Regions from separate parts of the Paenibacillus sp. E222 genome, predicted to be linked through region 1. Evidence: predicted binding sites of a transcription regulator. Region 1 holds the regulator's gene; the other holds the start of a gene.
The links. The regulator LexA, encoded in region 1, represses DNA repair genes until DNA is damaged. The targets are predictions, from matches to a motif close to CGAACATATGTTCG.
Positions count from the first base shown of each region.

Region 2: recA (recombinase RecA) is a predicted target of LexA. The motif match lies at 1,869-1,882, and genes of this name have one in related genera.

Region 1 covers NZ_CP058552.1:4,161,565-4,174,134, forward strand. Annotated here, with positions in the region: gene HW560_RS18835 (XRE family transcriptional regulator) at 1-323, shown strand, start outside; gene HW560_RS18840 (hypothetical protein) at 320-472, shown strand; gene HW560_RS18845 (aspartyl-phosphate phosphatase Spo0E family protein) at 596-763, shown strand; gene HW560_RS18850 (hypothetical protein) at 1,876-2,430, opposite strand; gene HW560_RS18855 (hypothetical protein) at 2,449-3,156, opposite strand; gene HW560_RS18860 (hypothetical protein) at 3,418-3,849, shown strand; gene HW560_RS18865 (hypothetical protein) at 3,873-4,301, shown strand; gene HW560_RS18870 (SOS response-associated peptidase) at 4,425-5,096, opposite strand; gene HW560_RS18875 (hypothetical protein) at 5,365-5,652, shown strand; gene HW560_RS18880 (YolD-like family protein) at 6,274-6,609, shown strand; gene HW560_RS18885 (CatB-related O-acetyltransferase) at 7,034-7,693, opposite strand; gene HW560_RS18890 (aldehyde dehydrogenase) at 8,251-9,552, shown strand; gene lexA (transcriptional repressor LexA) at 9,664-10,290, opposite strand; gene HW560_RS18900 (LysM peptidoglycan-binding domain-containing protein) at 10,597-10,974, shown strand; gene HW560_RS18905 (DUF896 domain-containing protein) at 11,071-11,280, shown strand; gene HW560_RS18910 (hypothetical protein) at 11,407-11,919, shown strand; gene HW560_RS18915 (HAD family hydrolase) at 11,947-12,570, shown strand, end outside.
Region 2 covers NZ_CP058552.1:5,995,774-6,008,343, reverse strand. Annotated here, with positions in the region: gene pgsA (CDP-diacylglycerol--glycerol-3-phosphate 3-phosphatidyltransferase) at 1-348, shown strand, start outside; gene HW560_RS26600 (competence/damage-inducible protein A) at 456-1,712, shown strand; gene recA (recombinase RecA) at 1,952-3,016, shown strand; gene HW560_RS26590 (regulatory protein RecX) at 3,243-3,980, shown strand; gene rny (ribonuclease Y) at 4,291-5,829, shown strand; gene HW560_RS26580 (TIGR00282 family metallophosphoesterase) at 5,992-6,786, shown strand; gene HW560_RS26575 (stage V sporulation protein S) at 6,904-7,164, shown strand; gene HW560_RS26570 (dipeptidase) at 7,258-8,244, shown strand; gene pduL (phosphate propanoyltransferase) at 8,458-9,030, shown strand; gene miaB (tRNA (N6-isopentenyl adenosine(37)-C2)-methylthiotransferase MiaB) at 9,339-10,895, shown strand; gene HW560_RS26555 (YlbF/YmcA family competence regulator) at 11,199-11,612, shown strand; gene HW560_RS26550 (PaaI family thioesterase) at 11,861-12,286, shown strand; gene HW560_RS26545 (NUDIX hydrolase) at 12,345-12,570, shown strand, end outside.

The sequences.
Region 1 (12,570 bases):
TCGACCATATTTTAGAGCGCTATAACGAAATGATTCAAAACCAGGTAATCTCCCAGAAAAAGGTGGGGACATATACTTCTCAAGTAATTAACGACAGATTTGTGATTTTCTTAGCTGATTTAGCTGAATATTATATTAGATCTCTACGCCCTAATATTGGTATAATCTTTGTGTTAGATAGTTTGGCAATATCTGCTAAACTAAATAATGATGCTTATCTGGTCAGATGCTTCTGCTTATTTGAGAAATTGAGGCATTCAGCAACAGTGGATCAACTAGATAAGTATAAAGCAATTTTAAAGGAGGGCGAATTAGTTATATGAAGAAGATAATGATCGTTTCTTTGGCTGTGACTTTAGCAATTTTGGTAATTGCTCCATTTAATCAGGTATCAGCTGATAACTACGAAGTTATTCCAAAAAAAGATATTTCCATAATAAAAACGAGCTCACATGGTGCTGGCGGTTGGTAAAACAGAATAGTAATGTCCAAAACCTCCTTGGATGGAGGTTTTTTAATTGTCTTTTTTGTATATATTCACCAATCTGAAATTTGAATAGAAAGAGTTAGGATTAGTTATAGAGGTGATTTTGTTATGTCTACTAATCCTACAATTAAAGAAAAAATAGAAGAAGAGAGGGATGTCTTAAACAAGTTAGTTAACATATATGGTATTGAACATCCTTTGGTTATCAGACAATCCGAACTATTAGATGAATTAATAAATCAACACAACAATGATACAAAAACATCATCCAGTTAGATCCGTGTGCTTAGTGAATTATGATATAGAGTAATGGAGCCGTGGGAATCGTGGAACATTAATCAAGCTCTTGCTCAGGTTAAAGGGTTAAAGCCATAAATAAAATTCAGGTGTATTTGTATGAAAGAAAACTATGATCCTAAAATGGATAATTATTTTTCACGACTTATAAGAATGGTGAGAAATTATTGATAGTAGTAAGGTTAAAAACTCACTACTCATGTATCTTGCAGTTTATCGTTTGAATATAAGTTCTACTACGGGTCTGGTTACATAATTTTTAATTGATTACAACGTTTATTGATCCACAAATAGAGCATAAAATGCTTTCATTCATTTGAAGTGTTTAAGGGTAGGCAAGTTTTTTATTCACAGCAAAAATAATGCTCTCATGACTAGAAAAGAAATTCAAATACTAAGCCTGGCATCATGGAGGACAGTAAATGAACAATCACACAATTTATTTCCCATGGGATATACAGAAGCGAAGTGCAGAGTGCTATGTAAGAGCGATTATAAAAGAGTTTGAACTACCGCTGCCTTTAAAGATTAATTTAATCTTACCCTCAAACGAGTACATTTTAGAAATCGAGGTTTGAGTTTATATGTGTAATAAAATTCTATATGCTGAGCCCTGAAAGCATCAGGATGACCCAAAATATAAAGATCACTTAACAAGCGTTCTGAAGAAGATGTTGAGCGTTAAGTAATTAGAGGAGGTACTGAATCTACTCCGTGTCCGTTTAACCTCGCATGTTGGTGGACAAGAGGACTTCATCTTCCTACTTAATAAATTAATCAAGGTTTAACCTAAGAGCACCCAAACGGGTGCTTTTCTCTATGAGCAAAAGTAGATTCAACATGGCTTACGAAACAGAGGGTTCTGTCGTCATCAGAAACAAAGGGACGGTATGGGCGTGGCTGGCGCAAATAAAATTTCTATCGTAACAGGAGAGACAAACTTACCTGCACTGGGTGACGGCAGGATCAATTATGTGACGGCTTATGCTCTAGGTCGGCAAAGCAAGAGGAGTTGATACTTAGTTTATGCTTTGCATAATTGAACAAAAATAAGACTCTCACGAAACTAAGTCGAAAGAGTCTTATTTGTCTTATCGTGGTAATTCACCTGAACCTACATATTTATCTTTCTTACTATTCCACTTATAGCTTGCAACTGCGATCTTCCAACCACCTTCTGGATAGTAATTCTTCCACATTTGAATTATTTCCCCGGTTTTCGAAATCTCTATTCCAACATCACCCATAACAGATAACTTCTTTTTAAGAGTACCATTCTGATATTTATAAACGAGCAGTTCTGTATTTGATGGTAAATAGTCAAGAGTAACAGCTACATGCTTTTCTTTAGCCGAAACATTGAGGATTTGGATTGTTGGTTCTTCATCGCTATAGTAATTTGTATCTATAAGTACTATGACACCTTTGGAATTAATAAGATAAAAATTGCCTGATTCAGTGATCAATAAGTGTTCCTTCTTTTTGTCTACGTTTAGGTCTACTGACTTACTGACCTTTACCTGCTCCCGTGGGAATTTCTTTTCTAACAGAGTCTTTGGATTTACAGTAGCAGCCTCGATGTAAGATGCGTTAAATATGAATCCAAACATTGTAATGGCACATAGTAGAGCTGTTACTCGTTTCATAGTAGTCTCCTTTATAAATTACTTATCGTTTGCGTCACTAGCACTAAACATAATTCCGATCGTTTCCGAACCAAGTACAGTGTATCGTATTCCGTTTACTTCGGTTGATTCATCAACTGTACTCCAGTCAACTCCTTCATCCAGTATATGCATATCTGAAAGGATATTTGCGACAGAACTTGCGGGCACATCGGGATTAACAGAAAGAATAACTAAACCGATAGCTAGAACAATATCAGCTCCAGATGTCATGGTTCCATTTCCTTGACCGATCATTGTAACATCTCGTACAGAACCATCAGCTTTGTTAATGGAACCAGTGATACCTATGTAATCTGTAATGATATACTGAAATACATCCTGAACTGCTCCTTTTTGTATCTCAAGTTTCTTCCCTATTTTTAATTTCGAATTTCCGATTTCCTGAGCACGTTTGTTAAATGACTTTCGAAATTCTTCAGGTGTCATATTTAAACTTCCAGGGATCTCTAGTTCCTTCTGATCTTGCTTCTTTACATTTTCTTTTGCTACCTTTACTTCCTGGGTTTTAGCAACTGATTTTTCAGTTACAATAGTCTCTGACTTGCTTTCAGTCGGGATCGATACTTCGGTTGATGCAACCTCGTCTTTTTTAGAATTCTCCTCATCTTTGTTTCCAAAAATCCCTGCAACTATAATCACAACAATAAGCCAAAACCACCATTTTTTCTGAATAGGCTTTTTCAATCTTCTTCCTCCTGATATAGTAATAATTAACAACATAAAATAGTCTATCAGACCCAGGAAAATGTGGCTATATTTAAATTGGAACAATTTACAGCCACTATATTTAAATCCGATAGCATCGGTGAAAAGGTTCCACTAGTATAACGCTGGTGGAACCTTTTTTTTATTTAACAGATATTTTACACATTTCCCCTTACTTCGACATTGGAAATATAATACTATGATCCAGTAACATAAATACAAATATTTGGAGGTATTGGAATGATTGCGTCTATGAAAAAGAAATTGGTATTAGCTATGTCGACTTCCGTACTCGCTCTATCATTTGTTATTGCTCCAATCTCCGCATTTGCTAGCACACCGAATCCTGTTGACAGAGCAAAGATTGAAACGCCAGTTGTTACTCCACAACCAGTTGATGATGGCACTGTTACGACAATGGGATTCAAAAAATCAGCCTTTGTATTTGCTCTAAAGCATGGAGGGGAACTGCTCGAAGATTTGTTAGAATATCTAGGTAAAAAAGAGTATGCTGATTATGTGAAAGAAAATCGTTTATCTATCGCGAACTTTATAGAAGAGACTGAACTAGTAGTAGAGAAAAACTTAATTGGATTTTTAATATTCGAATGCAGTATTCCACAAGGTGCAGCGACAGTAATAGCTAAGGCTATTATGTTTATTGCATTTTAAATAATTTACAAGGTGGGAATGGAATGAATGTAGATGAACAGCTTGAGCTTTTGAAATATCAAATCAAGCTCATTAGAACAGTGGTTGCCTCGGATGAACATCCATATTTCATGTTCCTACTTGATCACGATTTTAATGAAAAGCAAACTCGTTCTTTGACTGATGTGTTATACATATTTAACCGCAGGCTAAAAGCACAAACTAGTGCAAGAGACGAACAAATGGAGCATTTTCACAGGGAGAAGATAGAAGATATAAAGGAAAGAAATAAATTCTTTTCAGTTCCTGATGATTTCCTATTGAGTGATTCTCCACCAACATATGATGAGTTCGTATCTCTTGTGAAGTTGATAGCGCCGGCAGATGTTAACCCATCATATCTTTTGAAATCTCTTCAGATGCAAGAGATGTATGTTAATCTATGTGAACATCTGTTAAAACAACAAAATTGAATCGGTAAAAGACACTGCTGGCATAATGCTGGCAGTGTCTTTTTTTGTTCACATATATATTTTTATCAAGCAACGTGTTCAGTTCTTATTTATCTGCAGCTGAGCTGCAGCTTTGCGGCATGTTCAGCCTACTTCTCTAATCAAATCCTCGTTGTTATTACGTACGTTACCTACTCCCTTTGGTACTTCGTATGCGCGCATCTCTGATGCTTGATACGGCTTCAACAGACCGAGCAACGACTGAACATCATCATTATCTCTTCCAAGCCATTCCGCCTCGTCCTCTGGACGCAGGATAACCGGCATACGATTGTGGATGTCTTCCATCAGTTCATTGGGCTGAGTAGTAATGATGGTGCATGTGCTGAGCTTATTGCCGTCCGGATCCGCCCAGGTATCATAAAGGCCAGCCAATGAAAAGATACTTTCATCCTTCATCAGTATGCGCATCGGCTGTTTGTCTGTCCCTTCTTTCTTCCACTCGTAGAATCCGCTGCATGGGATGATACAACGCTTGGAGCTGATCAGTCGTTTAAAGGCCGGCTTTTCATTTAGTGTCTCAGCTCGAGCGTTAATCATCTTGTTACCGATCTTGTCATCCTTGGCCCAAACGGGTACCAGTCCCCATCGGAGTGAGCCCAGCCTATTGCCGTCTTTGCTCCCTATAATGGTGGGGATGTACTGCATAGGTGCAGCGTTGTAATTAGGCTTGTACTCAAATCCATCTGCAATAGATGCATAGTACCGGTCTAATATAGCTTCAATGGGGTCAGTGATTGTAAATCTACCACACATACAAAACACCTCCTGTATTGTCTTTGCAATATATAATCACACAATAAATTGATCAAACATTGGTTTATGGAGTAATCCTGAAGATTGAAAAATACATTAAAAAATCTCAATCCAATTATATCGTTTTGCCATAAAGGATAGATGCGGTAAGTTATGGGTTAGGAGGTGTGTGATTATCCTAATTATGTAACGAATGTTACATGAATACATGTAAAAAATATAGTATTGTTGTTTGTGTAATACATATAAAATACTAGGAGATGATCTTGTGGCTTTGAAAAAAATCTTAACTGCTTCTGTTTTGTCTCTTGCGCTTTTGTCTATATCGGTGCCAGTAATGGCAAGCCAAGCTTCAGATGTAACGATTATGAACAAACAAAAAAGTGTGACCGTTTATCAAGATTACCCATCAAATGCTAATATTCCTTCAACCTATTTTTATACTGATGCCGATCATTATTATGGCACTCTTCAAAGAACGAATATCGTTCAAGTTACTCCATCACAAGTAAGAGCCTATTATTCAGGAATTGTTACACAAGATTCCGGTTTCTAAACTTACTAAAGGAAAACCCGCCAACTACTAAGGTTAGCGGGTTTTTGCTAATCCCAAATAATTCTACGATCTTGATGCACTTCAAACTGGTTACCTACTCTGTTGCCTGCATCTCTATTGTCTGAAGAACTTATGAATTTATTCAATATCTGCTCCATACCTGCCTTCAAGAATAAAATTACATAACATGGTGTAAGCTATTATTACTCTCTCCTATGAGTGCTACTATAAATGTACCTGGTCTGCTCGACTGGTTTTTTTTGTTGTTTATAAAAGAACAAATGTTCGCATATAATGAATTCGAGGTGGTTAACATGTTGACAGATTATCAACGTAAGGTCCTACGGATCTTGTACAACTACAGTGGTGGGCGGCGACGGCTGCCTACAATCCATAAATTGACTGTTAAAACGGGTAAGCATAAGCCAGACGTCATGGCTGCCCTGGACGCTCTTATAGCCTCGGAATACATACATTGGGATGACAAGTCAGATACGGCTAGTATCGTTATTTTGGAAGACTGGGAACGAGAGTCTGAGCTGCCTAAGCTTCCTAAGGCACCGTCGCCGGCGCAGCCAAATGATTTAAGCTATTGGACTGAATACTGAGGAGGAATGCAATGTGTCGAGCAAATTGACGGCTAACGGGATCTTTGAAGGATCTCGCATTATTCTTCCAGAACATCGGGAAGCATACTTAAACGAAATGAAGGAACAAGAGAGACGGGGGAAGCCTGCCTTGGATGAACAGGAAATGCAGCTCATTGAGGAAGCGATCCTGGAATCTTACCAAGAATGCCGCTCTGTTACGTTGACTGTATTTAACCCATTTGATGACGAGATTATGCGGGGCGTTGTGACATCGATCGATAAGCCAAACAGGAGAATTAAACTTGTACGCGCTGATGAGGATTATAGTTGGATCAAGATCGAAGAAATTACTGCGGCAAGCCGATAATTGATAGAGCCCCAAGGGATTACTCCAGGGGCTCAGTTTTTTTCCTTCTATTATATAGGGTTGTTTCGGACATATGATTTGTAATCCATCGGAGCTGTACTGACGGTTCATTTGAAGTTCGGGGACATCCCCCAACTCGTCCCCCAAACGTCCCTCAAGTCATGCAAAGCTATGATTGAATACGAGCTTTTGTTTCTATTGGATTCCATATTTAGCGCTTATATAATGAAAGAAACAATAATATGAAGCCATCGTACATAAATCGTACCCAAGTCCACCAATGGGAACGCGATTAATATATCACGTTGTACTAATAGCTGAATCCCTTGGCGCTCTAGCGCTGAGGGGTTTTTCTTTTTGTGGGCGGGGGATATAAAGAAGCTAGGTAGAATATTATTCTACCTAGCTTTATATATATAGGAGCTCAGTCCTTAATTTCTGATAAATAGTACTCATATAACTCATCAATAGAAGAGCCAGAAAGTAAGTGAGTGGCTGCTTCAATTGATTCTCTTTTCCAATCAAACCAGCGCATTTCTTTTAACTTCATGATTTCTTCTTCTGAGAAACGCTTTCTAACTTCTTTTGCAGGATTTCCACCAACTATCGTGTAAGGGGCGACATCTTTTGTTACAATTGAGCCTGCTGCAACAATCGCACCTTCACCAATGGTAACACCAGGCATAATCATGGCATTCATGCCGATCCATGCATCGCTTTCTATAATGGTATCTCCCTTGGGTGAGAAGGAACGGCTAATTTGATTAGCGAACGGATAAACCGTGATCCACTCCGCATGGTGATTGTTATTTCCTCCCATAAGAATAACGACACCGGCTGCGATACATACATAATTACCAATAATTAATCGATCTATTTGCCAACCAAATTCCTCAATTGGGTTGAATAAGCTCCTCGATTTTTCATCTCCCCATAAATATCTTACGCATCCATCTTCAAAAGATGAATGGTTATCGTAATAACCAGAGTAATAGGAGTAATCGCCAACATCAATTAATGGATTGGTTACAATGTCCTTTAAATACTTAATTTCGGACCAGTGATTAAAGTGGTTTATATTCATTTTAAATTCCTCGCTTCTAAGTTATATTTCTGAGTAACTTAGAAGCGTGATGCGGTAGCCACATTCTTTAGTTTTTTTAGACGACGAATCATCTGAATCATCCTTCCTTAAGATATGAGGGCCATTGTAGCAATGACCTCTTTTTTTGTCAATCCTATTCTCGTAAACATATGCAGTAAGTATCCTGATTCCAAGTATATATCAAGTGTATTTAATGAAGAGAAAATTCAGGAAGAAATAACATAGGCAGAAACCGTGTGTGCTATCGAGAACGATTACTATCTCACGTTGTAGTAGATCAGGGACCGAAACAAAAAGGTAAAGGGAAAGCTGGTATTCGTAGTGTAGGTCTTGGCATCTTAGCATTGAGGTTTTATGTAGACAATAAGAACGAGAATGGTTAATTAAATTTTGATTATATCGTTGAAGCGAAAGTACATATTAATTGTTTCCTCTATTTCAACAGTATCTATATGTTGATAGTTTCATATAATTGCGTTATAATTCATTTATGTTTTTAGAAATTAAATTTTGAACAATTAATTGGAGATGTTAATATGGAACAAGAGAAGCAACTGGTTTCCGCACAGCGGACATTTTTTTATACAGGTCAAACGAAGTCTATTGAGTACCGTATTCGTGCTCTTCAGCAATTAAGACAAGGAATTGAGAAATATCAGCAACGTATTCTTGACGCACTCCGTGCGGATCTAAATAAATCTGAAACAGAGGCTTATGGCTCCGAGATTCGAATTGTGTTGGGTGAACTGGATTTTGCATTGGAACACTTGGAGGAATGGGCAACACCAAAACCTGTGCCTACAAATTCTGCTATACCTGATGGTACAAGCCTAATTTATCCAGAACCTTATGGAGTTGCTCTTATTATTGCACCATGGAACTATCCGTTCCAGCTGGCTTTCGGCCCTCTAATTGGAGCCATTGCTGCGGGTAACTGTGCTATTATTAAGCCGTCTGAATTAACTCCAGCCGTATCACGTCTGACTTATAATTTGATTCATGAGATATTTCCTAGTGAGTACCTGGCAGTTATGGAAGGAGAAGTCGAGACCAGTACAGCATTGCTGAAAGAAAAGTTTGATTATATTTTCTTTACAGGCAGTACAGGTGTTGGCCGCATTGTTATGAAGGCAGCTGCTGAGCATTTGACTCCAGTTACGTTAGAACTAGGGGGTAAGAGCCCAGTCATAGTTCATCAGGATGCGGATTTGAAGCTGGCGGCTCAGCGCATTGTTCGTGGTAAATTTCTGAATGCTGGGCAAACCTGTGTCGCTCCTGACTATTTGCTTGTACATGAGGATGTACATGACAAATTAGTGGAATTGATCGGTGCAGAAATTCAGGACAAATTTGGAGACGATGTGTTGCAAAATGCTGATTTTCCGCACATTGTCAACGCACGTAACTTTGATCGTTTAGCGGTGTTACTCCAAGATGGCAAAGCAGTGATTGGTGGACGATCTGAACGTGATCAGCTGCTCATTGAACCAACAGTACTGGGGGAAGTGGATTGGAAATCCCCAGTGATGCAAGAGGAGATCTTTGGTCCAATTCTTCCTGTGTTTAAGTATACTGATCTTAACCCGATGCTAGATGAGATTGTTCGCCGTCCAAAACCACTGGCATTATATCTCTTCACGCAAGATGAAAATCTGCAGAATCAGGTTCTGAATCAAGTATCTTTTGGTGGTGGTTGTATTAATGACACATTGTCTCATATGACATCACATTATCTTCCATTCGGCGGCGTAGGAGAAAGTGGAATGGGTTCTTACCATGGTCAACAGAGTTTTGATGTGTTCTCTCATCATAAGAGCATTCTTAAACGCAGCGAATAGTTGTTAATGTAGAACAATATAAGTAATATGTAGAAAAAAAGAGGTTGTCCCGTTGAACGGGACAACCTCTTTAAGTATCTTATTGTGAAACAGTGAACAATAAGATACATATTAATGAATATCACGGAAAAGGCCAATGACTTTGCCCAGGATGCTAACGTGTTTCAAACGCAATGGTTCAAAAGTCGAATTTTCCGGTTGAAGACGAATATGATCTTTTTCTTTGTAGAACGTTTTTACCGTTGCTTCATCGTCTTCAGTCATGGCTACTACGATGTCGCCGTTATCCGCAGTTTGCTGCTGACGTACGATAACATAGTCTCCGTTAACAATGCCTGCTTCAACCATACTGTCTCCCACGACCGAAAGCATAAATACTTTCTGATCGCCTACATAATGCGTAGGAAGAGGGAAGTAATCTTCGATATTTTCTGTTGCTGTGATTGGAACCCCTGCAGTAACTTTACCCACGACTGGAATGCGAGCAACGCTGTGAGCAAACTGATGTGAATGCTCTGACTCTTCCTGGCTGAGAAGTTCAATGGCTCTTGGTTTGGTTGGGTCGCGTCTAATCAGACCTTTCTTCTCCAAACGATCCAGATGTCCATGTACTGTAGAGCTGGAAGCCAACCCAACGGCCTCACCAATTTCGCGTACGGAAGGAGGATACCCCTTCAACCGGACTTCATTGCGTATAAACTCCAGAATAGCCTGTTGCCTGCTGGATATCTTCGACATACCGTATCAACCCCATTTTAGTAACGTTTGGGAAAATTATAACATAGAACCTCCGTTCGTACAAACATAAGTTCTAAATAAAATGCCATAAAATCAATGTTTTTTTTGCAAATTAAGATGAAAAATTTCTTTTAGTCTAATCAAATACTGCAAATGACAGTTCCCATACAATAGAAGAAAGATAATGGAATGTAGGATGTTACAAAAAAAAGCGAACAATTGTTCTAAAAAGTTATTGTACAAAACAAGTGTTCGTGTTATATTGATTTTAACGGATAGGAACAAACGTTTGGAGGTCGATATTTAATGAGATATTCTACTTATCAAAGCATTTACGAACCGGTGCATTCAGAAGTGGTTGAAACGAACATAAGGAATTTTAAGAAGGTTTTTGCAAAAGGTAATGTCCCAACATGGGTCTTGAAATTAATAATCGTAAGCTTAATTATACTGGTTGGATGCAGTACAGTATTGACAGTGTTTGCTGGTAATGAAAATGATCTGTTGCCTGGCGGGAAGATAGCAGTTTCACAAGGAGATACACTATGGAGTATATCATTGAATCACAAACCGGAAACAATGGATACACGTATATATATAGAAGCAATTAAGAAAGTCAATCAACTTGGATCAACTTCAATACAAGTGGGGCAAGTCTTAATACTGCCTCAATTCACACAATAAAACTGCATATTCACACGCATTAATGCGTGTCAGCTTGACAAGCTGCCCTTATCATGTCAAAGTTAATATGACTTTGTATTTTTGGAGGGGACAAGCTTGGATATAGATAGTCTGGTAGCACGTATTAATGAATTGGCTCGCAAGCAAAAATCTACTGGATTGACAGAGGAAGAGCTCGCTGAACGTGCCAAGCTTAGAGAAATCTATTTGAATAACATTCGAAGCAATTTCAGACAACAACTGGATTCGATTGAAATCGTAGATGATGAGAACGATCAAGGCCACCAAGGCAAACTCAAACATTAAGGAAACCTAATGATATCATTATGATATTTAGGTTTCTTCCTGTTATCTAGAGGTTGCAAATTATAGGGGGAAATGTTGGTTTACTGTTATGTAAGCCGATACAAAGAACATCTAAGGGGGATTCTCATGTCGCGTTCGTTCGAGAGAACGGTTCGGAAAAATTCTAAGCAGTTGAATCAGCAACGTAAAAAAAGCGGTCAACCGATTTCAGGTACACCAGGTGAGGAAGTATTTAAAGGACGCAGCCTTCTGTTTCCTATTTTTCTGATCGGACTAGCATTCCTGTACCTCTTTATGAGTACATTTCTTGTCAAAGCTCCGATGACCACCTGGGACTGGGTGACCATGTTGCTGTATGTATTTTTGGCAGTCATCTTCATGCTCCGTCGTCCTTATGTCAAAATAGGAAGTAACCGGATTTTGACGACAAAAGGGAACCGTGAGCGTTCAATTGGAGTCGACGATATCGTGAAATTCAGATTTGAGCCAGGCACGGTTGTGATTGAGCATAATGCACGAGGTAAGAGATGGGTATTTACCAAACTACTCAATCGTTATGATACCGATGCAATCACTGAGCGTCTTCTGAAATTCGCCAAAGCACATCAAATCACCGTGGAAACATACGAGAAAAAGTAATTTTGCATAAAGGGGAAGATGACCGAAATGGCGTTAAAAGCGATTTTGTTCGACCTGGATGATACTTTGCTGTGGGATGAGCGCAGTGTTCGAGAAGCCTTTCATGAGACTTGCCTGATCGCTGCTCAAGAGACTGGTGTTAAACCCGAAGAACTTGAAGAAGCTGTTCGTAATGAGGCACGTAATCTGTATGAGTCTTATGAAACTTTTTCGTTTACCAAAATGATTGGGATTAACCCGTTTGAAGGTCTTTGGGCTAACTTCACGGGTGGGGATCAGCCGGAATTTCGCCAGTTGGAGCAGCTTGCACCTGCATATCGTAAAGAGTCATGGCGTCGTGGCTTGTTAAAGCTGGGTGTTGATCGTGAAGATCTGGCGGAACAACTCGCCTCACAATTTGGGGCAGAGCGGAGATCAAGACCCCATGTCTATGAAGAAACGATGGAAACGTTGAGTCATCTACAAGGGAAGTTCAAGCTTTTGCTTTTAACCAACGGCTGTCCTGCTTTACAACAAGAGAAGCTTGATGGCGTTCCTGAATTGGCTCCTTTTTTTGACGAAATTATTATCTCGGGTACATTCGGTAAAGGAAAACCTGATCCTTCGATCTTCGAGCACGCATTGAGTAAGCTGGGAGTGCAACCTGAGGAG
Region 2 (12,570 bases), 1.8 Mb from region 1:
CTGGCTGACAAATTGTTGGTTACCGCGGTGCTGATTTCACTTGTGGAAATGGGTAAGTTGGATTCCTGGATTGCTGTGGTCATTATTAGTCGTGAGTTCGCTGTTACCGGCTTGCGTCAGATTGCATTATTGGATGGTTCGGTTGTTGCAGCAAGTGCCTGGGGCAAACTGAAGACCGTCGTGCAAATTGTAGCGATTGTGCTGCTGTTGTTGAATAATTTCCCGTTCTCATTCACGGGTATTCACATGGACGTTATTGCTGTTTGGGCTGCAGCGATTATTACGATTTGGTCAGGCATTGATTACTTTATCAAAAACAAAAATTTGCTTCATTTATCGAAAGCTTAACGTTTGAGGTTAAATGGATAAGCATGAAGAAATCATTGGTACGAAGGGCAATAGGAAATCATCCTATTGCCCTTTGATCACTCACCACATGTACAGGAGGATGCTGAATGAAGGCAGAAATCATTGCAGTTGGCACAGAATTGTTGCTTGGACAAATTGTAAACACCAATGCCCGATATCTATCCCGTGAATTGGCTGCGATCGGGATTGATGTATATTTCCAAACGGTGGTTGGTGATAATCTAAATCGACTTAGTGACGCCATTCGCATTGCTCAGGGTCGTGCAGACGTCATTTTATTTTCCGGGGGCATCGGTCCTACACAAGATGACTTGACCAAGGATGCGATCGCGGCGGTCTTGAACCGCAAACTGCATATAGATCGATTGGCTATGGACAAAATTGAGAGCTTCTTCCGAGATCGCAATGTGGACATGACCGAAAACAATCGTCGTCAGGCGATCGTTATCGAAGGTGGAACACCGCTGGCGAACGAAACAGGTCTTGCCGCAGGAAATGCGATTTCCGACAATGGTAAGCATTATGTAGTGATGCCTGGACCGCCGAAAGAGCTGATTCCTATGTTTGAACAGGAAGTTAAGCCTTGGCTGTTCCAGCATGTACTGACAGAAGAAATGCCGATCTACTCAAAAATGCTGAAGTTTGCAGGCATCGGCGAATCGGCATTGGAAGACCGACTCCTAGATCTGATTGATACACAGACAGATCCTACCATTGCTCCTTATGCAAGTGAGGGAGAAGTTACGGTACGTGTATCTACAAAGGCTCCAAGTGAGAGTGAGGCAAAGCTGAAGCTGGATGCAATGGAAGTTCAGATTCGGGAACGATTGCCAGAGCATCTCTACGCGAACGAGGATGTGCCTATAGAGTACACAATTGTTACTATGATGTCTGATATGGGTCTGACCCTTAGCGCGGCTGAGAGCTGCACAGGAGGGCTGGTCATGCAGAGTCTGACATCAGTTCCTGGCAGTGCGTCGATGCTTAAGGGCGGAATTGTATGTTACTCCAATGAAATTAAGGAAAAGCTGCTCCATGTGCCGCATTCCTATCTGGAAGGTGAAGATGCACCTGGCGCAGTGAGTCCGGAAGTGGCTAAAGTGCTCGCAGAGCAGATTCGCATGATTGGGGATGCGGACTTCGGTCTGTCGGTTACAGGTGTTGCGGGTCCGGGTTACTCCGAACGCAAACCGCCAGGACTTGTCTTCATCGCTCTGGCAGAGCGTGGTAAAGAGACAGAAATTCATGAACTGCGCATTAATGGTAATCGGGAGACGGTTCGGATCCGTTCAGCGAAAGCGATTCTTTATCGTTTGTGGCGCAAGCTTGTGGAGATGGACTAGTTCACAGCTCGGATTGCATTTACCAAGGCAAGCAAGTATAATAAAGGAAGACAGAAGAACCGTAAAATCAGGCTTTACAGCCTTGTTTACGGTTCTTTTTTCTGTTTAATGGAAAGTTTCCTTGAGGAAGAGGCGCCTCGGCCTTCACAAAAAAAACGAATGTATGTTCGAAAAAAAGCTTGGCAAACGTGTTAAAACAAGGTATCATTATATTATAAACAGTAAAGGGTGTGAGCTTATTGTCAGACCGTCGTGCCGCGCTTGATATGGCGCTCCGTCAAATAGAGAAGCAATTTGGTAAAGGATCCATCATGAAACTGGGTGAGTCTACTCACATGCAAGTGGAAATAATCCCCAGCGGTTCCTTGGCTCTGGATATTGCATTAGGAACAGGCGGCTTGCCTAAAGGCCGTATTGTTGAAATATATGGACCAGAATCCTCCGGTAAAACAACGGTAGCGTTGCATGCGATTGCTGAAGTACAACGGGTGGGTGGACAAGCTGCATTTATCGATGCAGAGCATGCTCTTGACCCGCAATACGCAAGCAAACTGGGTGTTAACATTGATGAGTTGCTTCTGTCCCAGCCAGATACGGGTGAGCAAGGGCTTGAAATCGCAGAAGCGCTTGTACGTAGTGGCGCTGTCGATATTGTCGTTATTGACTCAGTTGCTGCATTGGTACCAAAAGCGGAAATTGAAGGCGAAATGGGGGATTCCCATGTCGGTTTGCAAGCACGTCTGATGTCTCAGGCGCTGCGTAAACTGTCTGGTGCAATCAGCAAATCCAAAACCATCGCAATCTTTATCAACCAGCTTCGTGAAAAAGTCGGTGTTATGTTTGGTAACCCGGAGACAACACCTGGTGGTCGTGCCCTGAAATTCTATTCTACAGTACGTCTGGATGTACGTCGTATTGAGAGTATCAAGTCAGGCAATGACATCACGGGTAACCGTACCCGTATCAAAGTTGTGAAAAATAAAGTGGCACCACCGTTTAAACAAGCGGAAGTGGACATTATGTACGGTGAAGGTATTTCGAGAGAAGGCAGTATCATTGACATTGGTACAGAGCTGGACATCGTTAACAAAAGTGGTGCGTGGTATTCTTACGAAGGTGAGCGTTTAGGTCAAGGACGTGAGAACGCGAAGCAGTTCATGAAAGAGCATGCAGATATTGCTCAAGTAATTGAACAAAAAATTCGTGAAGCCAGCAACCTGACTACTGCAGTTCCTGCACCTACGACTGAAGATCAACAAAAAGAAGCGGCAGAAGAGCAAGAATTATTTGAAATTAACGAGTAATCCTCTGGATTCCGTACTTATCTGATTGAGCTTGGCTCGATCTAGCTAAGAAGGGTCCAGTGTGTGCTAGCGCTGTCCAACAGCCTCTGTCCGAATGGGCAGGGGCTGTTGGTATGATTACTATTAGTGAGAGGCCGGACATTGTTTCCGGCCTTTTGTATTAGTATCTGATATTTCTTTTGAAATACGTTAAACGTATGAGGTTTAGATGGAAGGGGAGACCGAAATGGATCAACATGAAGATGATTTATATGAAGAAGCCGAGGTGGAGGGAATCTCCCAATTCCCGGATAACGAAGAGCTTACCATTACACGGGTTGAACGAACAAAAAGCAGGGAAGCTCGTTATCGAATTACCTTTGGTTTATATTCAATTACGGTGCTTGAAGATGTAATGATTAAATATCGGATGACCCGGGGTAATACGTTTCTGAAAAAGGACTTGGAAGATATCATAGTAGCTGACGAACGACAGCGGACGTATGTACAGTCTTTGCGATATTTGGAGCATAAACCCCGCACACGCCACGAATTAAGTCAGAAGCTTCGTCAAAAAGAGTTTGCTGCACCGTTGATTGAAGAGGCCCTGGATCGGCTTGAGCGGGAGAATTTGGTCGATGACGAACTGTTTGCGAAGGAATGGACTCGTCAGCGTATGGAGGGACAGCGGAAGGGAAAACTGTGGATAAGGCAAGAGCTGCGTCAAAAGGGCATTGCCAATGAGCTGATTGCTGAAGCGCTTGAAGGTGTAAGTACAGATGCGGAATTTGAGACGGCTCTAACCGCCGGACGCAAAAAATGGAATCAGGTCAAAGGAGACATCCAGGAGAAGAAACGTAAAACGCTTCCCTTCCTGATGCGGCGAGGTTTTTCCATGGATATGGTGCGTCGGGTCGTGAATGGTTTAATTGAAGAAGACGAGGCTAATGACCCCGAAGATGACGAATCGTTGTTATGGGATTAGCAGACTGGACTCACTATACTGCATTCTCTTGACAATTTCTTTCGTCAAATACTAAAATGGACATGAGTCTGTAAGAAATGGACAACCCTTTTTCCTTCCAAAAAAGCGGTTTCTGTTTTTTAAGATTTATACCATTTATGATTATGGGTTCGTCGGAGACGGCGGATAGTGCGTGGAGACATGTACACTTGAAATGAAAATCGGCGGGGGATCGCCGTGAGTATTCGTTATTCCCAAAAATATGTTAGGTTTGAAAACTGCAAATTGACCCAAGGAATGCCTTGGAGGAACCAACGAGGAGGTGAACAGTATGATTGCAATCACGATCGTTCTCGTTGTTGCCGCGCTATTCATTGGGTTCGGAGTAGGATACTTTATTCGCAAATCTCTTGCAGAAGCTAAGATCTCCAGTGCGGAACAAGCTGCCGTACAAATCGTGGAGAGCGCGAAGAAAGAGGCAGAAGCACTGAAGAAAGAAACGGTGCTGGAAGCGAAGGATGAAATTCATCGCATTCGCGCCGAAGCTGAAAAAGACACTCGTGAACGTCGGAACGAAATTCAACGACAAGAAAGACGATTGTTGCAAAAAGAAGAGTCGCTGGATAAAAAGTTGGAATCACTCGAACGTAAAGAAGAGCAAGTGGCTAACAAAGAGAAACGAATTGATGAGACACAGCAGCAGATCGAAATGATCTACAAAAACCAGGTGACGGAGCTGGAGCGCATATCCAACCTCACTATGGAAGACGCACGCAGTATCATACTGTCCAACGTAGAACAGGAAGTACGTCATGAGACTGCTCAAATGATCAAGGACATTGAACAGCAAGCGAAGGAAGAAGCGGACAAAAAGTCCCGCGAGATTATTACACTCGCCATCCAACGCTGTGCGGCTGATCACGTGGCGGAGACAACGGTATCCGTTGTTACTTTGCCAAATGAAGAAATGAAAGGCCGGATTATCGGTCGTGAAGGACGTAACATCCGTGCGCTTGAAACCCTTACAGGGATTGACCTCATTATCGATGATACGCCAGAAGCTGTTATTCTGTCGGGCTTTGACCCGATTCGCCGTGAAATCGCCCGTACTGCCCTCGAAAAATTGGTGGCTGATGGACGTATTCACCCGGCACGGATTGAAGAGATGGTGGAGAAATCCCGCAAAGAAGTGGATGAGCGTATCCGTGAATACGGTGAGCAAGCTACCTTTGAAGTGGGCGTGCATGGTCTGCATCCGGACTTGATTAAAATTTTGGGCCGGTTGAAGTTCCGTACAAGCTATGGTCAAAACGTTTTGAAACATTCGATGGAAGTCGCTTATCTGGCTGGATTGATGGCTGGCGAACTCGGAGAAGACGTAACCCTAGCAAGACGTGCAGGTCTATTGCATGACATTGGTAAAGCGCTGGATCACGAAGTGGAAGGATCACACGTCGAAATCGGCGTGGAACTAGCGAAGAAATACAAAGAACATCCGGTTGTAATCAACAGTATCGCGTCCCATCACGGGGATTGCGAAGCGACTTCGGTTATTGCGATGTTGGTTGGCGCAGCAGATGCGCTCTCCGCAGCAAGACCGGGCGCACGCCGCGAAACGCTGGAAACGTATATCAAACGACTGGAGAAGCTGGAAGAGATTTCGGAATCGTTCGAAGGTGTCGAGAAATCGTATGCCATTCAGGCAGGACGCGAAGTTCGCGTTATGGTACAGCCTGAGAAAATCGACGATGCTGAAGCCTTCCGCCTCGCGCGTGACATCACGAAGATGATCGAGAACGAACTCGATTATCCGGGTCACATCAAGGTCACCGTCATCCGGGAAACCCGTGCGGTTGAATACGCAAAATAGAGCATTATGGAAAAGTGGCCGCAGTAGTGGGCCACTTTTCCTGTTGATAGCCAGTTAAAAGGCATTTTTATAATAAAATTGATGAGCAAGAGATAGAGGTCCTGCGAAGTTTCGGATGCTTAGAAGAAGGCTGCGCTTGGTAGGGATTAAGGAGGCAGTAAAATGAAAGTTTTGTTTATTGGTGATATTGTGGGGAATGTAGGGCGTAAGGCGCTGAAGGAAAACCTCCCCTACCTCAAAACGAAGTATAAGCCACATGTAGTCATTGTGAATGGGGAGAATGCAGCGGCAGGCCGGGGAATCACCGGGGCAATTGCGAATGAATTCTTTAACTGGGGTGTGCATGGCATCACCCTTGGTAACCATACCTGGGACAATAAGGACATATTTGATTTTATAGATGATGAGCCACGTATGATTCGTCCTGCGAACTTTCCTCCAGGAACACCAGGACGTGGATACACGGTAGTCAAAGGTGAAGGTAAGGAGCTGGCGATTGTCAATCTGCAAGGCCGGACGTTCCTACCTGCTCTAGATTGCCCATTCCGCGTTGCCGATGAAATTGTGGATGAACTGCGTCAGGACCACAAATGCATTTTGGTCGATATGCATGCTGAAGCCACATCTGAGAAAATTGCCATGGGCTGGCATCTGGATGGACGTGCATCGCTGGTCGTAGGTACACATACACATGTGCAGAGCAATGATGATCGTATTTTGCCAGGAGGAACAGCTTATTTAACCGATGCGGGCATGGTAGGGCCGCGTGACGGCATATTGGGCATGGAGCGTGAAGCCGTGCTTCGCAAGTTCTACACCCAGCTTCCGGTACGATTTGTTGTTGATGATGGCAAATGGCATTTCCATGGTGTATTTGTGGAGATTGATGAAGCCACAGGTGCTGCAACACGTATTGAAAAAATTCGTCTGATGGAAGACGAGTGGCGCATGGAATAGGGGTATTGTCCCATTTTGCAGGGAAACCCGACTAAAAAGAAGGAATTTTTTTGCCTCCCGCGAATAACATCTAGTAAGTGGAAACAAACATTCAACATTCCCAGGGAGGTACTTACCATGGAAGTATTAAAAGTTTCAGCAAAGTCCAATCCCAATTCCGTAGCCGGCGCTCTTGCAGGTGTTCTTCGTGAACGTGGAAATGCTGAACTGCAGGCAATTGGAGCGGGAGCACTGAACCAAGCCATTAAAGCGGTAGCGATAGCCCGGGGATTTGTAGCACCAAGCGGAGTTGACTTGATTTGTATTCCAGCTTTTACAGACATTGTGATCGACGGCGAGGACCGAACGGCCATTAAGCTGATTGTGGAGCCCAGATAATACATGCACTTATGCATTGAACCTGTTTACGAAGTAGACAGGTTTTTTTGCGTTTTTTTTCCATAACCTAACCGTGTAGAAGGAGAGATTGTGATGCACAACTGGCGGGTAGCCGATTTTCATTGTGATGCTTTGAGTAAAATGTTGATGAATCCTAGCCTTTCATTTGAAAATGCTTCACAGCTGGATGTGAACCTGGAACGCATGAGGGAAGGTAACATTGGTTTACAGGCCTTTGCAATCTATTTGCCCGAAGTGCTTGGCAGAGGCAAGTTTGAACATGTGATGGGGCAGTTGGACATCTACCGTAAACGTGTGGAGATAACCGAAGAACGATCTAAAGGTACACATACATTGTTATGGCGGGAACAGCTTACGCAGATCGGGCAGACGGACAGACCATGGGGACTGCTTACACTTGAGGGTGTCGATGGACTGGAGGGCAATCTCTTTTATATGGAGTTATGTTATCAAATGGGTGTGCGGATTGTTGGGCTTACCTGGAACTATGCCAATTGGGCAGCTGATGGTGTATTGGAGAAACGTGGGGCTGGACTAACGGAGAAGGGCAGGGAGCTGGTTCACCTGTGTAACCAAATCGGCATGCTGCTGGATGTATCACATCTGACTGAGAAAGGCTTCTGGGAACTTGCTGACCTTAGTGAACGGCCTTTTATCGCATCGCATTCCAACAGTTATGCCATCTGCCCGCATGTGCGTAATCTGAAGGATGATCAGATTCGAGCTATTATTGCCCGGGAAGGGAGGATCGGACTGACGTTTGTGCCGTGGTTTGTGAAGCAGGAAGGCGAAGTATGTATTGAAGATCTGTTGCCTCATATTGAGCGGATATGTTCCCTGGGTGGGGAGCACCATCTGATGATGGGGTCTGATTTTGACGGAATTACTACGTATATCCATGACTTTGAACATACGGGGCAGTATCCAAAACTGATGAATACGCTGCTCAAGCACTACGACGAATCACTGGTTCGCGGTTGGATGTGGGGCAATGCCATGAGTTATTTAGAAGAGAATTTGCCGAAGAAAAATTTGAAGATCGAATATGGTGAATCATGACACCGTTGGTCCCCGGAAGAAAACGAGCTGAAAGCAAACGTCGTACATGTTCAGACCGATTTACCAAATGTAGGGGATTAATGATTGCAAAATAAGTGTATTTCATGAATTTTCAGCAGTTCGTTTTCATTTCACTTCAAAAAGGGGTATAATACCATAGGATTGTTAAGAGCCTGGCTACAGGCCATAGATAAACAAGGAGTGAAATTCACAATGAGCAAAACAGTATCTGTGGGCGTATCTGCCCGTCACATTCATGTATCTCAAGAGCACGTTGAAATTTTGTTTGGTAAAGGCTATGAATTGACTGAGTTTAAACCTCTGTCCCAACCAGGACAATATGCTGCTAACGAAACAGTAGCGGTTATTGGTTCGAAAGGACAGTTTGATAAAGTGCGTATTCTTGGACCAGTTCGTCCGGAAACACAATTGGAAATCTCGATGACAGACTCTTTCGCTATTGGTGTTAAGGCACCTGTGCGTGAATCCGGAAGCATCGAAGGTACTCCAGGTATCACAATTAAAGGACCTGCTGGCGAAGTTACAATCGATAAAGGTGTTATCGTTGCTGCTCGTCACATCCACTTCCATACTTCTGATGCTGCTAAATGGGGTATCGAGGACAAACAATTGCTGAAAGTTCGTCTGGGTGGAGATCGTGGTCTGGTGCTGGAAAATGTACTGGCTCGTGTATCGGATTCCTTTGCACTGGACATGCATATTGATACAGATGAAGCTAATGCAGCTGGCGCTCGTAACGGCGATACTGCTGAAATCATCGACTAATTAAATGGAACCTTCTTCAGCCGTTATGTTGACGGTTTGAATGCACGTATAAACCTGAGTATATTTACAGCGTCGATACATTCGATCTGAGGATTACTCAGGTTTTTGTGTGTTTTCGGGGTGTTCAGCTGACCTGCACAGATTTCGGGATAGGCGAAGGGGCAGCGTCTTTCGATGTGGAACTAGAGCCCAATTCATGTTATAATTTGCTGTAATGCTCTTTTGATGTATAAAGCGTGCAAATCACGTGAAACAAGATGAAATAACGATTTTTTATTAATAGAGGCTGTAAGGAGTGACCGAAGGAAATGGCTAAAGACTCAAAAAAGGATTACTCCCAATATTTTGATTTCTCCGATGCCAAAGTAATTTCGCAAGATGAATTCAGCAAAAAGATAAGAATCCGGGGCCGGGAGATTAACATCAAGTCGGAACCCAATCATCGTCAGGAGAAACAACGGGGCAAGGAAGACGTCCAGGTGCTTTACGAAACGGCCGTACCCGATGAACTGAAAAACGTAGGGAAAGGCAAACACTATATCGTATATACGTATGGATGCCAGATGAACGAGCATGATTCCGAGACGATCAAAGGATTGCTTGAATCAATGGGGTATCAGGCTACCGAGGACCGCAAAGAGGCAGATATCATTCTGTTAAACACCTGTGCGATTCGGGAAAATGCGGAAGATAAAGTGTTCGGTGAGCTAGGCCATCTGAAAACCCTGAAAACCGAACGTCCAGGCTTGTTGCTGGGTGTGTGTGGTTGTATGTCGCAGGAAGAAGGCGTCGTGAACCGGATTATGCAGAAGCATGGCTTTGTGGATATGATTTTTGGTACACACAATGTGCATCGGCTGCCACATCTGATTCAGGAAGCACTGTTCAGTAAAGAAATGGTTGTTGAGGTATGGTCCAAGGAAGGCGATATCATCGAGAACCTGCCGAAAAAACGTGAGGGCATGCGCGGCTGGGTGAACATTATGTATGGTTGCGACAAGTTCTGTACATATTGCATCGTCCCGTTCACACGGGGAAAAGAGCGCAGTCGACGTCCGGAAGATGTCATTGCCGAAGTTCGCGAACTGGCAAGACAAGGCTTCAAGGAAATCACGCTGCTCGGCCAGAATGTCAATGCTTATGGCAAGGACTTTACGGATCTGAATTACAGCTTCGGTGACCTGATGGATGATATTCGCAAAATCGATATTCCACGGGTTCGGTTTACAACCAGTCATCCACGTGACTTCGATGATCATCTGATTGAGGTGCTTGCGAAGGGCGGGAACCTGGTGGAGCACATCCATCTGCCTGTGCAGTCCGGCAGCACGGAAGTGCTGAAACGTATGAGCCGTAAGTACAGTCGGGAACACTACCTGAAGCTTGCTGACAAAATTAAAACTGCAATTCCAGATGTCGTGTTAACCACTGATATTATCGTTGGTTTCCCGGGGGAAACGGAAGAGCAGTTCGAAGATACGCTGTCACTGGTTAAGGAAGTTGGCTACGACTTTGCCTATACATTTATCTACTCTCCGCGCGAAGGCACACCTGCTGCGGTGATGGAGGATAACGTGCCGATGGACGTGAAGAAGGAACGTTTGAAACGCTTAAACGAGACGATCAACGCATACAGCCATAGCAGCAATGAGAAGCAGCGCGGCAAGGTTGTTGAAGTGCTTGTTGAAGGTGAGAGCAAGCGGAATTCCAATGTTCTGGCTGGACGTACACGCAGCAACAAGCTGGTGCACTTTGAAGGACCTAAAGAATTGATCGGTACTTTTGTACATGTGGAAATCACCGATCCAATGACTTTCTATATTCGGGGCAATCTGCTCACAGAGCCAGTAGCCGCCAATCAGTAATACACAAACCTAATAAGATGAAATTCTTTTTGCACTTGGCGGGTTACGGCCTAGCGTAGCGAAGGTGACGGAATCGATTCTGTAGAAGCGAAGCGTTCGCCTTTGTCTCCAAATTTTAACCACGGACCATTACAATCAGAAAAATTTGGAGACAACAGCGATCGAAAGAACGATCCGTAACCGTAGCGGTCACTCGAGCAGTCACTAAGCTTAGTGCAACATCGAGTAGTTCATCTTATATCATCTCATAGAATGGAGCGATTTCGAGTGGCGCAGGAAGAAGTGCAGTACAACCGTTATGGAATGCCTACCTACGATACGCGCAATCTGGTCATACGCGACGACATTATGGGAAAAGCCAAAGAATTGGCTGATATGCTTGGAACGAGTGAGGAAGTCAAACAGTTCCAACAGGCTGAGTCCAAAATTCGTGATCATGAACGCATCCAGCAATTAATTGCAACGATCAAGAAGAAACAAAAGGAAATCGTTGCTTTTGAAAGCTTCAAAAATGCAGACATGGTCCGCAAAATTGAACAGGAAATTGAGGACCTACAGGAAGAGTTGGACGGCATTCCACTCGTTACGGAATTCCAGCAAAGCCAAAGCGATATCAATTATTTGCTTCAGCTTGTTATTTCTGTAATTCGAGATACCGTCTCCGAGAAAGTGAACGTGGAGGCAGGTACGGATTCACCTCCGACCAGCTGCGGGTAATTGAACGGAAGGGTGCGGACGCAGTCCGCGCCTTTTTTGATCATCTCAGACTCCACGTGGTGGGGTTATTTTGTGTGGTGGCCTGATCAAGACAACTTCACTGGATAAGACCTGTTCCGTAGGAGCAGGCTTAATATAATGACGAAGCACTTTAGATCAACTATGAAAAGAACCAATGCTGGGAAATCATCATCAACAACATACATCATGGGCTTTATACTTAAAGTGCAATAAAGGGGAATTCAATAATGGGTATTTTGGACAAAATGGTTGAAGAAGGAAACGGAAGATTTTGGGGCTTTCTCGGTTGTCGGTTTATTAAAGGGGACGGAAAAGAAGTTCAGATCGCGCTAACAGCGGGCGAACACCACACCAACTCCATGGGAATAATTCATGGTGGTGTGCTGACATCCCTGATGGATCAGGCGATGGGCATGGTAGCTACTGCCGCAATGGCAGTAGACAGTTGTGTGACGACCAATCTGAATGTGCATTTCTTGGCACCCATGAAACTAGGGGAATTAATCGTGACATCAACGATCCTGCATCAAGCGGGGCGTAGTGTGACGGCACAATCTGAGGTCCGTGATGCATCAGGAACGCTGGGATGTATGGCAACGGCGACATTCCGTATAGCGCGAGTAAAAACGCAAAACACGGAATCCCAAGGTTGACAAAAGATATTATTATGTCATAATGAAAATATCAAAATGAGAATAGTCGGTGGTGCCCATGAGCGAAAACTACGAACAATTCAATGCTGAAAGCGATGAACAGGCAGCACGTGCCTATAGTTCCAAGAAATATCGTACACCCGATGGTGTTCCCGCGGATATCGTCATGTTCACCTTGACCAAGCGGGAGCGTAAGACAGTAACCAAGACACTCCCCATCCGGGAGTTGAAGGTCATGCTGATTAAGCGCAAAGGATGGCCTTTTGCGGGAAGATGGGCGTTGC